Regions from separate parts of the Nostoc sp. CALU 546 genome, predicted to be linked through region 3. Evidence: riboswitches for the same ligand, from Rfam matches in the RefSeq annotation. Region 3 holds a riboswitch; each other region holds the start of a gene.

Region 1 (3,282 bases), on a different contig from region 3:
TTACTAACCTGTTCTCCTGGCGGGATGGCTGGACGATTTACCATCACAACTTTTACACCCAGTTCTCGCGCTGCAATGATTTTGGCCTTTGTTGCATCGCCACCGCTATTTTTGCTCACGATGGTATCAATATTGTTATTAATCAGGATTTGTCTTTCATTATTGAGGGTAAAGGGCCCGCGATCGCACAATACCATTCCCAACGGCACTAAAGCATCATCAGTAGGTGGGTCAATCATCCGCATCAGAAACCAAATTTTCTCCAAATAAGCAAAGGCAGCGAGTTCTTGCCTACCAACGGTCAAAAATACCCGCTGTGCCTGGTTTTGCAAAGATGCTGCTGCGACTTCAACGCGATCAACTTCAATCCAGCGATCGCCACTTTCTTTTTCCCAAGGCGGACGAATTAACATCAGACGGGGTACTCCAACTTCTGTTGCGGCATCTGCTGCATTAAAGGAAATCTGAGTCGCAAAAGGATGGGTTGCATCAATTAATAAGTCGATTTGCATGATTCGCAGATAGCTAGCTAATCCAGCCACGCCACCGAAGCCTCCAACCCGCAAATCCCCCAACGGTATTGATGGCTCACGGGTGCGGCCAGCTAGAGATGTGATTGCTTCTAACCCTTGGATAGTCGCAACTTTGGCAGCTAGTTCTGCGGCATCTCCCGTCCCACCTAGAATCAAAACGCGCATCATTAAAAAGGAATCAGAATTCAGAATTCAGGATTCAGAATACTCTACCCATAAACGGATAGGTTCAAGGAAGAATATTTGAATTTATTTTTGCCCACGGTGAAAGAGGTTTTAATCTATACTCAAACTCTCGCGGACTTGCTTTGCTTAACTCTATCCGCCACTCGTACAGAATTCATACTGAATTCTGACTCCTGACTCCTGAATTCTGTTTTGATAAAGGCGGAATTTTTGCTAAGATGCCTTTTTTCAGTGCTTCTGGACGCTCTGACCAAGGCAGTAAACCATCTGCTTTAGCATAGTATTGACTAGCACATTGCAACACCGCAGAAGCACTACCATCAACTTCTAAGTCACCAAATAAATATGTTAATTTGCCTTTGGCAGTAAAGGCGACTACACAAGAACGATTACAAGCACTCATGCATTCAACTTCCTGAATCGGGAATTCATCTCGTAACTCCCAATCTTGGGCAAGCTGCTGAAGTTGATGTAGAAGTTTTTCACCACCACTTTCACCTAAGCGATTTCCATTTTGCCAAACACTGGCACAGGTTTTACAAACAAATAAAGTATGTTCAGCAACACCCAAGGGATTGGTTGGGGAAATATTTAAAGTCGTAGTCATCTGTACCTCGCAGATATAGTGAAACTGATAAATCTATTTCGGCGGGCATCCTGACTTACTCAATTTGGTTCCTTAATCTCAAATTAGTTCACAGTTGCGGGACAGTGCCGGATTTGCACCGAACTTTCCCCGTTACCTCTGATAGCTGACTCCTACCAGAACCGAATAACCTTATCGATCATACACTAGTGGTCATCTAACAATATGAAACGGCAAGCTTTGCGCCAACATCATACTGGACGACAACCAGACAAAATACTGTGCATATTCACTACTTGTCCAATAACTGCGATCGCAGGCGCACCAAATCCAGTTTGCTCTACCTGCTCTACAATTGTTTCTAAAGTACCAATCAATTCTTCTTGTTCGGGGCGCGTACCCCAACGCACCAAAGCAATGGGTGTTTCTAAATTCAATCCAGCTAAACTTAATTGTTCCACAATATAAGGCAGATTGTGAATTCCCATATAAATTACAATGGTTTCGGAACCGTGAGCGATCGCACTCCAATTCACTATCGGTCTATACTTACCCGCCGCTTCATGTCCAGTTACAAATATCACCGATGAACTATACAGTCGATGCGTCAAAGGTATACCTGCATAAGCCGCTGCTGCAATTCCCGATGTGATACCGGGCACTACTTCCGTTGAGATTCCAGCTTTGACTAATTCTGCCATCTCTTCGCCACCGCGACCAAAAATAAACGGATCGCCACCTTTTAGCCGTACTACAATTGCATGATCCTGCGCTTTATCAATCAGCAATTGAGTTGTTTCTTCCTGGAACAGCGAATGTTTCCCCCTCCGCTTACCAGCATTAATTTGCTCGGCTTGGGGATTAATCATTGCCAGAATTGCCGAACTAACTAAGGCATCATAGATAACGACATCTGCACATTCCAACAAACCTTTGGCCTTCAAGGTAATTAGTCCTGGATCACCTGGCCCCGCACCTACTAAATAAACCTTTCCCAAATACTTGCTCTCCTGTTTCTCTGTGCGGTTCATTTATCTGTTAAATCCCAAATTAGCTCGGCTAATTCTGCACTTGCTCCCAGTGGCGATGCCAATTGGAAATTCACCGCAGAAAATTGTAATTTTAACTCCTCTATTGAAGTAGCGATCGCATCAGTTATTCCACCAGCGAATAAAAAGTATGGCAAAATTGCAATTTCCCGATAACCAGCAGTTACCAACTCTTTCACTCGTGATTCTAAACTAGGAGGCCCAGCCCAATAAGCAGCCACCGCTCCCAAACTCGCCGCCATTGCTTCCACAGTTTCTTGAGAACCTGGGCGACGGCTACCATGAGCTAACAGAATCCATGCTTCTGCTTTTGTCGCAGCTATTTGCTTGGCCAGCAATTTCTCTAAATTGGGATGAGAGCCTAAATATGGTTGCAACTCAATGATGATATCTTGACCAATAGCCTGTTGTGCTAGTGCTACTTCGGCGGGAATATCCGTCATCACATGCACTCCCGGCAGCAAAAATAGCGGTACAATTTTTAGGCGCTTATCGTTCTGAGGTAGTTTGCGATCATCACCAAAAGCGCTCTTAGCAAATTGTTGAATCTGCTCGTGTAAAGGCTGAGGACTCATTTCTAAAGCCGCTATACCAACCAAATGTTCCTTATTTAATGGGTTGAAGTTTTTTGGCAATTGATTACATACCAGCCCTGCTAGTTGCTGCATAGCAATTTCTGGGCGGCGATCGCGGCTTCCGTGAGATACTAAGAGATAGGCAAATGACATCGGCAAAAATTGAACTTTCTGTTACTATTCTTACTTAATATTAAGTTGGGGGGTAATAGATACCCTGGTAATTCTTGAAGAAGAATACTGAATGTTGGATTCTGACTTGTTCTTCAAATTCTCCCCCTTCTGCTTGACTTATTGTTCTTCAGCAGTGTAAGTATAAAATTGATCAAAAGCTCCCACCGTTTCAAATTTAT
Region 2 (3,282 bases), on a different contig from region 3:
GGAACTGCTACAAATCCCTTAATTCGATAATTCATAATTCATAATTACATTTTGTGACGGGGATTTAGCTAGGCTTCAATTGTGTTCTGCCTCTAGAACTAGGGGATTTAACCCCCCAAACTTATTTAAAATCCAAATATTCATAAATAGCTGCGATCGCTACCTAACCAAGCTTGAGGGATTTTGGTTAGCAAAGTTTCTGTCCATGAATTCTGTGCTTCCATTTGCCCGTACAGCCCGGAACATTCCAAATCGACACAATCCTGTACCAAACGCCAAACGCATCAGTAAAAGCGTCGGTACCTCGCGCACAGACTTGATGAAACCAGACAGCCCAAAACGCACTAATCCCTCTGGTCGAGCCACTCCTTGCCAAATTGAATCGAACCAAGAAGGAAGGGTTTCTTGCGTCCAGTCTGCCGTAATTACCTCCCCTTCAACCAATTCTGTTCCTGCTAAAAGCTCGGAAAAGCCTTCAATACTGGAAAAAGCTGGATGAGACCACTGATCGAGGAGTTGCTGCATTACTCGTTTCTCCCAAAAATTTAGCGGCTTTTGGCGGTCATCCCTCTGATTCCAGTCAGCTACAACCAACACTCCACCAGGCTTTAGCACCCGCATTAATTCTCTAGCAAAAATGGTTTTATCTGGCATGTGGGGGCCTGCTTCGATTGACCAGACCACATCAAAACTGGCATCTGGAAACGACAATGCCATTGCATCATCAACCGCAAACTGGGCATTTAGCCCAAAGGGTGTTAATTCCTGGGCGCGTTTCACCTGAATAGGACTGATGGTAATCCCTGTGACAGCAAACCCATAATCTCGCGCTAAAATCCGACTGCTGCCGCCAATACCACAGCCAACATCTAAGACGGTAGCACCAGGGGGTAATTTTTCTATTCCACCCCATTTAACCATTTCATGTACAAAGTCAGATTTAGCAGCCAGAAAATCTTTTCGTCGTGGCGGTGAACCGTAGTGACCAAGGTGAATGTGTTCTCCCCAATAAAACTCTAGGATGCCATCAAGAGTCCATTGATCGTAGGAATTGGCAACTGTGGATGAGGATTGATACTTGCGGGCAGTTAGGAAATAAGCCGCAATTCCAATTACTAATAGCAGAAAAAAAACAATTACAGAATATAACAAATTTGGCATTTTTTTGAACGGTCTTGTACACCTATTTGAGTCGATCCAACGGTTTACTCATTGCTGCTCGTCCTGAATCAGAGGAGTGATGTCGTAACTGCCCACGGTCGGCAATCGCAATATAAATCATCCGATACATCGATATTGCAATGTTTTGAACATCTTGAATAATTTTCCCTTGCAGTAGACTGGGCTTGTGTTTGCCTTGAGGAAGAGCCGTTTGTTTAACAAAGGGGTGAATAGCAGTAGGAATCTTCCCAGTTCGGTGAAGATAGAATTTCGCCATGATAATTAACTGGAGTATTCATTTAGTAACTTAGCAATTTATATGCGAGATTGGGAAAGTATTTGTTCAGTGGTCAAACATGACTATGTACGTCATACACGCCATTTTCTACCTGTTTTAAACAACTTCCACCTATTAGTTAATACAGCGTTTTTTGTCGCAATGACTATTTACAAACGATACTCTCGTCTGGAGTAGATTACAGCGATCGCTGGATCTCAAGACACAATTTGTACCGAAAATTAACCCCTTACCTTCTCATAGAAAGTCGTAATCTGTAGCGTCTTGATATGTGGCACTATGAGAACGTAAAGCTGATTAGTTGTATAAACCTTCATAAAAATACTTATCTGTGCCTCGCAGATGTACAAAATTTACAAGTCAACTTCGGCGGGCATTCTGACTCACAAGGCAACCCTTGTTTACAGCTGCGGGACAGCGCCGGATTTACACCGGACTTTCCCCGTTTCCTCTAGTGGCTGTTCCCCACTAGAACCGAGATTCATCTGGATAATAACACAACTGCGATTTGCTTGCATAAAAATCAATAGGCTGTCTATATTTGCATTCGCTATTAATCGGGACAAGTCTCATTCTTTACCAAGCATTTATTTTCTACTCAGCGTTGCAGGGTCGTTTTTTATTGCTTAGTAGATATCTTGCAAAACTAACAAATGCCAAAAATAGCTCGCTATTTTCTGAAATCAATTCTTATTGAGAGTCATCCTTCAGATATCGCTTGAGTTCCTTAAGATTTATTTTCGGCTATGTCATCTGAGATTATCGGTTTTAGCTGTTCTCCTTTTACCATATTCAGACTCTAGATCACTTATTAGACAAGGGTCAGCCAAAAACAACTCCATTTTGCCAATGCCTCTAGTTGATTGAGCCAAAAACTAAGATCAATGCAGTTCAAAGAATGACTCTTGTCCCAAATGTTTCACATAATTTTCTACTAGTCCCTGAAGATTACCTTGCTTGCCGATTTCAATCCAGTCATCAATTCTTCCTAAAAAACAATATCTTTGAGTCAGAAATGTCCGTTGCGCCCGATCAATCAATACGAAACGAAGCATCGGTGAATATGAAATAGAAAGCCTGAGTTTAGTTTTCCCTTCTCTCATCTCATTTCTTCCAGAAAAATTTAATAGTTCGGACAACAGATTAACGTCTTGGTCTGCTGTATATATAGTAATGATTTCCTGTTTTATATCTATTTGGTAATCTTGTAAGCTAGAAAATTTCTTTATTCCTTCTTCTACATTTGCCCTTTCTTCATCGGTAATAATTTTCGGCTGAACCTTTCTCAGAAAAACCTGAGCGTTAGGATTTTCATAAATTTCATAGCCATCAGGCATAGTTTCAACCAAATGTCCTTCACTTTTCATGGAAAAGAAGTACTTAGGCTTACCAGTTTTCGTTATGCCTTGATAAAGATAATATGTCTGTCCTTTTCTATTCTCGTATTTTATCGGCATTCAATCTATTAACTCAATACTTATCTTTGAGCAGCGTTTTTCCTAAAACCCTTACTAGACAAAGGTGGGGTCTTTGAATACTCATTTTTTGGGTGAGCGATTTTTTCGGCGAGATTGTGATTGCATCTTTTTCTTGTTTTTAGCTTGAGTTTGGGATTTTTTTGGTGTCGATAAAGTAAATCCTTCTGGGCTAATTAACCTGTTATCCAGTTTTTTTAGTTTTTCTGGCTGGAAACAAGCCCAACCTTCCATTTCTGATATCACATCTTCAATTAAAGAATAACGTCGATTCTGGCGCAGTTTATTTAAAGCTACTTCTGTTCCCAACTCAAAACAATCATTTACATCCTCTTGCCCAATAAAAAA
Region 3 (3,282 bases):
GCTTTTTCTAAAGCCTCAGCATCACCAAAAGGGATAACTTTAAACCCAGTCGTCAAAGGCCCAAATCCATCTTGATATTGTTCTTCTGTAGAGAAGCTAATCAAACTAATAGTGCGTCCAGAAAAATTATTACTACAAACAATAATTTCTGCTTGATTTTCTGGTACACCTTTTACCTTATAAGCCCATTTACGAATGGCTTTAATAGCAGTTTCTACAGCTTCGGCTCCCGAATTCATGGGTAGCACTTTGGGTAAACCAGAAATTTGAGAAAGTTTCTCATAAAATCTTCCTAACTGGTCATTACGAAAAGCCCTGGAAGTTAGTGTAACTTTCTCGGCTTGCTCAATCATGGCTGCAAGAATTTTGGGATGACAATGACCTTGATTTAATGCTGAATAAGCTGAAAGAAAATCTAGGTATTTTTTACCTTCTATATCCCATATCCACACACCTTCTCCTTTGGTGATGACTACATCTAAAGGATGATAATTATCAGCCCCATATTGCTGTTCTAGTTCAATATAATCCTGGGTATTCATAGTATTGAGGTTGGGAATTCCCAGAGTTACGTTTGTTGCTTGCATATTTACTCCTGATAGCTTTGAGGGTTTGAAATCAAACTAGAAAACATCTGAAAGACTACTAGTGGAATAAGACATTTCACAGGTATGAGTATAAATTGAAAAATCTAGCTTTGTTCTTACTTTTATAGTTCCCAATTCCAGGGTGCTATTGACATGAAAGTAAAGACTTTACTGCTAAAATCAGTCAGTCATATCAAAGACAATCGCTATTGTGTAGTGCTGATTGATTTTCTCTAAATATGTAAAATAGCCAGTAATTATTGACCAGCTATTTGCTCATCTTTCAGACACGCAACTTGTGTAGGACATCTTTTGCCTACTTCATTAGTGAAGAAAACCAGTTGCCCACTCTGTCTAAATGTAAAATTTTACTAGCATAATAACCGATAGTTTAAAATATGACGTTTTCGACAGTAATTATGTCTTTGTATGGTTTTATGACAACAACTTGATACTTATATGAAATGTTTTATAGATAGTCAAAAAAGCTATTTTTTACTGCAATCTTATCTAAAGTATCATTAAATTCTTAGCCGATCAATGCTGGGGAGGGGGATAACAAAATTGCAGCTTTTGAGTAGGCGATGCTTACAGTAGGCGTAGTCTAGGCTTAATCTTGATATACATTATTCATTTTTGCCGCATAAATTCAGCACAAAAGTTGACTTAATACCTGCGTTTTTCCTAAATTTCCAGCACAATTTATAATTGGCAAAAATAAAATTATCTCAACCTCTCACCGATTATTACCAAATGAATTTACATATAGACAGTAACTATGGTAATGTGACACATAACTGTCGGTTCTGATGGGGAGCAGCCATCAGACGCAAGGGGGAAAGTTCGGTGTAAATCCGGCGCTGTCCCGCAGCTGTAAACCGATTTTAGATTTTAGATTTTAGATTTTGGATTGGGAAGCTACCCAATAATCCAAAATCGAAAATTCAAAATCCAAAATTGTATGAGCCAGAATGCCCGCCGACTCACTCTAGACACAAAACATTTATCTGCGAGGCACAGATGATACATTTTATTAAAGAATTTCATGGGTACAAATATTGTTTTAAGACAGTACCCTCTGCAAGTTTTACTAATTCGCTTCGCTGTTAGTAACGACACTTAATTTTTGGTTGTCCTATAGGAATTTGGGTATCCATAAGGAATACCACAAAGTCTTTTTTGCTATCAAAATAGTATCCACCATGATTTAGGTATGGCAATGCATTGTAACCCTAAATCTTAGAAATTCAACAGCACAAATAAATACCTGCATTTACTGAAAACGAGGAGTTTCATGTCCACTTCCCGTATAGTTACTTGTTGTGAATTTTTCTCAAAAATCTTCGTTTTTACCGCAATTTATGGGATGGTCGGTGGAGGAAATGTAGCGATCGCTAATCAAGTTCCACAAATATCTGAGTTTCCCAAGTATGAAGGTTCTGCAAGAGACTTACAACCAGTTGCACAAGTAACACCTGAAAATACTCCAGCATCCACAGAAGAACCAGATATTGAATTAACAGTCATCGACAAGCTATTGAATGAACCTGTATTTTCACCCTTTCGCCGCGAAGGGACAGTGAAAGATTCCACCCGTCCTGTTTACGTAATTACGGGTGAAGAAATGGAAGCGCAAGGTGCAAGAACTGTCAAAGAAGCACTGCGATTTCTTCCTGGTATCTTAGGTGATGGTACAGTTGGCACAGAAGTTAACGCTTTAAGTGGTCAATTTATTCGTGGTTCTAATACCGGTCAAGTATTAATATTGCTTGATGGTAGACCGATTAATAATCTTGGTGGCGGGGGTTTTGACCTCTCAGAATTCACTACCAATAATATCGAAAGAGTTGAAGTGTTACCAGGAGGAGGTTCAACTCTTTATGGTTCTGATGCAATAGGAGGGGTAATTAATATTGTCACTCGTCGTCCCACAGAGAAAGTTACAACAGAAGCCAAGGTGAATATTGGTACTTATGGACTAAACCAACAAAATATTCAAAATAGTGGGAAAGCAGGTGCAATTTATTGGGTTGTAGGTTACAACCGTACCCAAGCAGAAAATAATTATCCTTTTACAATTCCTGAAGCCAATTTTACGGGAACGAGAACAAATAATGATGCTCTGTTTAACAACTTTAATGTCAAACTAGAGGCAGATTTAGGAACACGTAATACCTTAAGTCTCTCAAGCCTATACTTAAGCAAAGAACAGGGAGTACCAGGAGGAGTAGCAATTCCTGAACCCCAATTTGGGCAAGGTTTTTTCAATTCTCTCACCGACAATAATCGTAAATACACAGACCAAGTTCTCACTGATTTAACCTGGAATTCCAAATTAGGGAATGGAAATGATTCACTTTTAACAGCCAGAGTTTATACTGATTTTCTCAATACTCGTTTTGATAATCGTAGTGGCGCACTTTCATCTCAAAATCGGTTTGATTCTAACCAAGTTTCTTACGGTATTCAAACCACACATAGTTGGAATCTGACCAAAAATCAGATTTTGGTTTACGGCTTTGATTACCGGAATGTAAATGTGCGTAATACCACTTTTAATTATGGCAGTAATGTCAATAGAGAAAATTACGATGACAGTATTAGTCAAGGAGGCATTTTCGCCAAATATGAAAATAATTTTACTTCTAGCTTGAGTATCAATTTAGGAGTACACCAAGATTTCAGTAGCTTGGTA

The links. Region 3 has a riboswitch for cobalamin ahead of RRG12_RS10325 (TonB-dependent receptor plug domain-containing protein). Riboswitches for the same ligand answer to the same signal wherever they lie in the genome.
Region 1: another riboswitch for cobalamin. It lies ahead of RRG12_RS38705 (DUF1636 domain-containing protein); the one in region 3 lies ahead of RRG12_RS10325 (TonB-dependent receptor plug domain-containing protein).
Region 2: another riboswitch for cobalamin. It lies ahead of RRG12_RS30070 (hypothetical protein); the one in region 3 lies ahead of RRG12_RS10325 (TonB-dependent receptor plug domain-containing protein).

Annotation. Positions count from the first base shown of each region.
Region 1 covers NZ_JAWJTF010000141.1:16,015-19,296, reverse strand. Annotated here, with positions in the region: gene RRG12_RS38710 (cobalt-precorrin-6A reductase) at 1-698, opposite strand, end outside; gene RRG12_RS38705 (DUF1636 domain-containing protein) at 874-1,326, opposite strand; cobalamin riboswitch at 1,349-1,507, opposite strand; gene cobA (uroporphyrinogen-III C-methyltransferase) at 1,557-2,336, opposite strand; gene RRG12_RS38695 (sirohydrochlorin chelatase) at 2,333-3,082, opposite strand; gene RRG12_RS38690 (DUF4359 domain-containing protein) at 3,221-3,282, opposite strand, start outside.
Region 2 covers NZ_JAWJTF010000081.1:18,453-21,734, forward strand. Annotated here, with positions in the region: partial or broken gene RRG12_RS30060 (GTP-binding protein) at 1-29, opposite strand, end outside; gene RRG12_RS30065 (methyltransferase domain-containing protein) at 160-1,161, opposite strand; gene RRG12_RS30070 (hypothetical protein) at 1,184-1,438, opposite strand; cobalamin riboswitch at 1,810-1,953, opposite strand; gene RRG12_RS30075 (hypothetical protein) at 2,341-2,916, opposite strand; gene RRG12_RS30080 (DUF1186 domain-containing protein) at 2,998-3,282, opposite strand, start outside.
Region 3 covers NZ_JAWJTF010000015.1:68,592-71,873, forward strand. Annotated here, with positions in the region: gene rocD (ornithine--oxo-acid transaminase) at 1-587, opposite strand, end outside; cobalamin riboswitch at 1,372-1,585, shown strand; gene RRG12_RS10325 (TonB-dependent receptor plug domain-containing protein) at 1,954-3,282, shown strand, end outside.